Peribacillus sp. FSL E2-0218: one gene and its partner. The protein of the gene in region 2 interacts with the protein of the main gene of each other region in a pairwise test. Links are inferred from orthologs where the notes say so. Each region holds a gene or a part of one and is shown on either strand. Other genes may lie near its edges.

What was found.
Region 1: the proteins of topA (region 2) and MHI53_RS23745 interact in binary tests that used the Escherichia coli proteins (3 or more experiments, as listed by UniProt). The link is inferred for Peribacillus sp. FSL E2-0218 from one-to-one orthologs.

What each region holds. Positions count from the first base shown.
Region 1 is NZ_CP150304.1:4,892,535-4,895,700, reverse strand. What follows is about bases 56-2,884. They hold MHI53_RS23745 (YigZ family protein), read right to left. Parts: upstream 1,874-2,884; coding sequence 1,238-1,873; downstream 56-1,237. Other genes in these bases: MHI53_RS23740 (sensor histidine kinase), read left to right, coding at 2,501-2,884; MHI53_RS23750 (LCP family protein), read right to left, coding at 56-1,060. In the rest of the region: more of MHI53_RS23750, read right to left, coding at 35-55; more of MHI53_RS23740, read left to right, coding at 2,885-3,166.
Region 2 is NZ_CP150304.1:1,700,995-1,704,229, reverse strand. Bases 296-3,193 are described here. They hold topA (type I DNA topoisomerase), read right to left. Parts: upstream 2,834-3,193; coding sequence 758-2,833; downstream 296-757. Other genes in these bases: dprA (DNA-processing protein DprA), read right to left, coding at 3,086-3,193; trmFO (FADH(2)-oxidizing methylenetetrahydrofolate--tRNA-(uracil(54)-C(5))-methyltransferase TrmFO), read right to left, coding at 296-327. In the rest of the region: more of trmFO, read right to left, coding at 1-295; more of dprA, read right to left, coding at 3,194-3,235. UniProt on the Escherichia coli protein: Releases the supercoiling and torsional tension of DNA, which is introduced during the DNA replication and transcription, by transiently cleaving and rejoining one strand of the DNA duplex.

The DNA of each region.
Region 1 (3,166 bases), 3.2 Mb from region 2 along the record:
GAAAAAACCCCACTTTTACAAGTGGGGTTTTTTATCATTCTTCTATTTGTGGCTGGACGGCTTCGGTTTGATTGGTGACTTCTTTAGGTCCCAAATTCAAATGTGATTGAAGCAATAGCTTTGTATTGGCTACGGATGTTTCATTCAGCTGATAATAGTAGGTTCCGTTAATGGTGGAATCCTGTCCTTCAAGCTTGAGTGTCTCAAGATTAAGGCCGTTATCGCCAGTTACATATTTTATGAAACCTTTAATTTGTGAGAATTGTAGGTTCGTTGTCATATTGTCACCGACAGCTTCCATTACGTCTGTATACTTCGTTAAAGACCCAGCGGATGTTGCCTTGGAGATGATGGCTTTAAGGACTTCCTGCTGACGCTCGCCGCGTTGGATATCACTGTCCTGTTTACGTGTCCGGGCAAAGGCAAGGGCTTCTTCACCATCAACCGTTTGAATTCCTTTTTCCAGATGGATCGCATTCTTTTTGTCATGTGAATCCATTTCGTGCATTTCGTATGGTACGTCCACTTCGATTCCATCCAATGAATCGACAACATCTATGAAAGCATTGAAGTTCATGCGGACATAATAATCGACAGGGACATCAAATAATTCCTCCACGGTGTCCATCGTCGCCTTTGGACCTCCGGCTGCATGGGCCGCATTGATTTTTGTGGTGACTCCCTTGGCAGGTACATACACATATGAATCACGTGGAATGCTTAAAAGTTTAATCGACTTTTGATCTTTATTGAATGTAGCCAGGATTAGCGCATCCGAGCGTGAATTTCCTTGATAGTCACGTTCGTCACTATCATCGATTCCTATGAAGAGGATCGAGAAATTATCTTCGAGAGGATCGACGGATGCACTCCGCTTCGCCGAAGCCTCCACCGGATCATACGAATCATGGAATACATTCTGTGCCTTCATATATAGAGTTGCAGCATAAGTGGAAGCGCCCAGGCCCAGTACAAGCAGGGGCACCAGGAATATCCACAGCCTCTTTCGCCTTTTTTTCTTTGTCTTTTTTATTTTATAGACACGCCTAGTAGTAGACATCTTTTCTTCTCCTTTTAAATAACGAACTTCAGACATAAATCGCTATTTTTCGAATCTATCTATTTATATTTCGTCATATATTAACCCTAATTTTACAATGATTTAATAAATTCGTAAAATAAATATTTCTTTTCAATTGTATTACAACCTAAAAAAGGAAAAAAATGCAGGGGGAAATCAGGCGAATGCCTCTTCCAAATAAAGCATTTCGCCTTCTGCGATCTGTCCTTGACCATTTGTCAGCTCTGTCATCCAGGAGATATAGGATTCTTTTTGTGCCTCTTCCGCGTATACGAGGATCGTTACCTGATCGAGGTATTGAATTTCCTTTATTTGATAGATGGAAGAACGTAATTCGTTCTCCAATTTTCCAAGCCACGTATAGTCGATCGTTGTCGAAATGACCCGCATTAACTTTCTGATGACGATGCCAGTGGCATTTATCCCTTCTGAAGTCGATTTGCTATAAGCGCGGATGAGACCTCCGGCACCTAGCTTGATGCCCCCGAAATATCTTGTGACCACTACGGCGGTGTCCTTCAAATCTTTTTTCTTAAGAACCTCAAGGATCGGGACGCCTGCCGTGCCGCTTGGCTCCCCATCATCGAGGGCCTTTTGGATTTGGTTTTGTTCACCGATCATATAGGCTGAACAATTATGTGTAGCATCTTTATGCTTTTTCTTGATTTCCTGGATGAATGCCTGGGCGTCTTCTTCCGTTTCGGCTCGGGTAATGTGCGAGATGAAACGGGATTTCTCGATGATGATTTCATGTTCCCCGCGTCCTGCCACCGTTAAATATTGAGTGAGCATACCTATTCCACCTTCATACTTACTATTAGTTGATTCATTATAAGTCTTTGTGTAAAAAGTGGCAATCCTGTTTCGTTTTTGGGGCAGATGTGTAAAGAAACTTTAATATAAGAAAAAGAAGTCCGTGTTATAATTAGTTCTATTGCCTGTCATGTGTGCAGCGAATATTATGCTTAAAAGAATAACATTTACGAAAAACAACGGGTTTTGGTCACAAGTCCTCGCTTGTTCCGATCGTGCCCGTTCAATTCGATGATTTTGCCATTTAATAAATCGATCTGTTTCATATAATAATCAATGGAGTGGAATAGTCGATTCGATTGAAAAGGATCATTTGTATTGGGCTAATGGGAATGGATTTGCCTTTAAAGGGTATGGTAGACTACCAATTCGGCCATAATACCTATAACCGGGAGATATGTACCATATATGTACATTTCGTAAAAATTTGACAATGAAATTAACGTATTTTTCTTCTTTTTTTGGTACAATATGTTCATGAAGGTTACTGCATATTAACGTTTCCTGAAATAACCATTCATGAAAAAGGAAAGAACTTTTTTCCATATACATAGTCTTTAAGACAATAAATTTTTTAAGTCTTTTGATTTAAGTGGAGGGATCTTAATGTCCATAAAAAAGGTTGATGCTAAGGCATTGGACAAGATCTTAGAAACAATGGTGAGCACTGTTAGTGAAAGCAAGGATGAAGTCTTTGACATCGGCGAGCAATGCCGCAAAGATTTTGAATCATTAACAAAAGAGCTTGATGATGTGAAAATCAGGGTTGCCATTGTAATAACCGACAGCGATGCACTGGATTCAAAAGCCAGATTTGCTCGAAAAAGGCTTTCCGAGGTCAGTATGCACTTCAACCATTTTTCTGAAGAGCAGGTACGGGATGCTTATGAAAGGGCACACAAGCTGCAAGTCGACCTGCAAATAAACCGGCAATTGGAGAAGGAACTTCGAAATCGCCGGGATGAACTTGAATTAAGGTTACGGGCCCTGCAGCAGACGATCGATAAAGCGGTACATCTTGTTTCGCAAATATCGGTCGTACAAAACTATTTGACCCAGGACCTGAAATTCGTAGGGGAAGCATTGCAGGAAGCGAAACGCAAACAAGACTTCGGCTTGAAGATAATTGAAGCCCAGGAGCAGGAACGCAAGAAGCTCTCGCGGGAAATTCATGATGGTCCAGCACAAATGCTCGCGAATGTCATGATGCGTTCAGACTTGATTGAACGTGTCCAGCGGGAGAGAGGTCCTGATGAAGCGCTCGTGGAAATC
Region 2 (3,235 bases):
CCTTTCCGTTACAAGGCCGGCAAATTCATGACGATCGACTGCCAGTGCGCCGCCTGCAGGTACAGCACAAGCATCTGCTGCGGACATGATGACCGAATCAAGCATGCGCATTTCTTCTTTTAATACTCCGACTGCATTTGTTAGCGTATTTGCCCGAAGTGAGTTGGAACAAACAAGTTCAGCGAATTTATCGGTATGATGGGCTGGCGTTTGTTTTACCGGACGCATTTCGTATAGATCCACTTTAATTCCTCTTTTAGCTAACTGCCAAGCCGCTTCACTTCCAGCAAGCCCCGCACCGATAACACTTACTTTTGTTTCTTTCATTTTTTCGAACCTCCATGTATAGATATGATAAGACAGGATCATTTATCATTAAAATTGCATTCATAAGCGTTTCATTTTTAACGATATTTATGTATTTATTCTAAGAAATACCTACTCCTGCTAACGATAATTATAAAGCATATGCCTTGGATACGGCATTTCTCTTGCCAACCTTTTTTCCTAAGTGGATAATTTGGCGCAAAGAGGAATTATATCTTTAAAGGAATACACTTGTCCACTGAATTTTACATCACATCACCCAAATAAAAAAGTTTCATGTTCCATCCATTTTCTTCTTGGGAAGTAATTGTGCTCGTTACCATGATACCATACTTCCAGGAACATAAAGAAACTCGGCGAATGCCGAGTCGGTCTATATTGAGTTTTCTTCCGGATGCAGGCACAAAGCACCGTTCCATCCCATTTAACTCTACGCTTGAGGCGTTTCTTTGAAATCACAGTCCATACACTGGACCTGCACACCTTTTTTGAGCTTTTTCTCAACAAGTGTGCCCTCACATTTAGGACAACTACGAGGAAGGGGCTTATCCCAAGAGATGAAGTCGCATCCAGGGTAAGTATCACAACCGTAAAATATGCGGCGTTTTTTACTCTTCCTTTCAATGATGTTCCCTTCTTTACATTTCGGGCATTTCACACCAATCTCTTTCACGATCGGTTTGGTGTTACGGCAATCCGGGAAATTACTGCATGCCATGAACTTCCCGTAGCGCCCCATTTTAAAGACCATTTCATGGCCGCATTCCGTACAATCTTCTCCAGCAGGCTCATCTTTGATCTCGATTTTCTCCATTTCGACCTCGGCTTTAGCCAAATGAACCGCAAACTCTTTATAAAATTCATCAATGACCTTAATCCATTCGATGCTGCCTTCTTCGACGCTATCGAATTCCTGCTCCATCTTGGCCGTGAACTCGGCATCAAGAATATCCGGGAAGAATTCACGTATCAATTCAAGGACAATTTCACCAAGCTCTGTCGGGATGAATCGTTTATTGTCCAAGGTAACATAGCCCCGTTTTTGAATCGTATCCAAGGTAGGTGCATATGTAGAAGGTCGGCCTATACCAAGTTCTTCTAAGGTTTTGACAAGCCTCGCTTCTGTATAGCGGGGCGGCGGCTGTGTGAAATGCTGTTTCGGCTCGACATCTTTCGAAAAGAGTTGATCGCCTTTCTTTACATCCGGAAGGGAATTTTCCTTTTCTTCCACAGAGTCATCGGAACCTTCCACATATACCTTCATGAAACCTGGAAACTTGATTTTGGACCCATTGGCCCTGAAGATTACATCGCCATTATGAAGGTCAATGCTCATTGTGTCCATGACCGCCGATGACATTTGGCTCGAAACGAACCGTTCCCAGATCAATTTATATAGACGGAATTGATCTCTGGATAAATACTCCTTGACGATATTAGGTTCACGTAATGTGCTGGTTGGCCGAACTGCTTCATGCGCATCCTGTGCATTGGTCTGCTTTTTCTCTTTGCGCTGTTCAACCTGTACATAATCCTTCCCATAACTATTTTGGATGAAGGTATGGGCTTCCTGTTTAGCAATATCGGAAATCCGGGTCGAGTCCGTCCTCATATAAGTGATTAATCCGACTGTCCCTTCCTTTCCAAGCTCGATTCCTTCGTAAAGCTGCTGGGCAAGCATCATCGTTTTCTTTGCACGGAAATTCAATTTTCGTGCCGCTTCTTGTTGCAGGGAAGACGTCGTAAAAGGTGCTGCCGGATTACGTTTTCTTTCCTTTTTAGCCACGGCGCCGATAGTGAATTCACTGCCTTTTAAAGAAGCGAGTACTTTTTTGACGTCCTCTTCGTTGTTTAATTCTTTACGCTCTCCCCCGATACTGAAAAAGGAACCTTCAAACTGTTCTTTTCCTTTCACGAAATCCGCCTTGATTGTCCAATACTCTTCCGGGTTAAAATCTTTGATTTCTTTCTCCCGGTCGATGATCATCCTTACAGCGACCGATTGGACCCGTCCAGCACTTAGGCCTTTTTTTACTTTTTTCCATAACAGCGGGCTAATATTGTAGCCGACCAAGCGATCCAAGATCCTTCTTGCCTGTTGTGCATCAACCAATTTCATGTTGATCGGCCTCGGCGATTTAAATGATTCTTTGATCGCTTCTTTCGTGATTTCATTGAAAACCACGCGGCAATCGGAGTTGATATCCACATCGAGACTGTGAGCCAAATGCCAGGCAATGGCTTCACCTTCTCTGTCGGGGTCAGCTGCGAGATATATTTTTTTCGCTTTTTTTGCAGCGGTTTTCAATTCTTTTAAAACCGGGCCTTTGCCGCGGATCGTTATATATTTAGGTTCATATTCATGTTCAACATCGACACCCATTTGACTTTTAGGCAAATCACGCACATGCCCCATGGAAGCCTTTACTTTATATTTTTTTCCCAAGTAGCGTTCTATCGTTTTCGCCTTCGCAGGCGATTCCACAATCACTAAGTATTCTGACATCCAATAAATCCTCCTCAAAGAGGTAATATAAATCTTCACTATTATTAATCATACAAAAATCATTTGTCAACACCCCATTACTTTTCAAAGCATGTTGACTTACATATTCCTAACCATTTTAGCTAAGAGATTCCATTTGCAAAACTTATAACAGTTTTACAATATTTTCAACCCTTTTGTCTAATATTTCAACCCATTCAGGTAAAAATCGCCTTTTTTTACTAATTCCCTGGCTGATTTTCCGTCTATCTTCTATATTATATTGCGAAAAAACTCTTCCTCGATCTGCTTGGAATTCAAAACAAGTTTGGCTCCATCGGAAATCAATTGATTGGTCCCGATTGATTCTGGACTCGTTACATTTCCTGGAAGTGCAAACACCTCACGCCCCTGCTCCAAAGC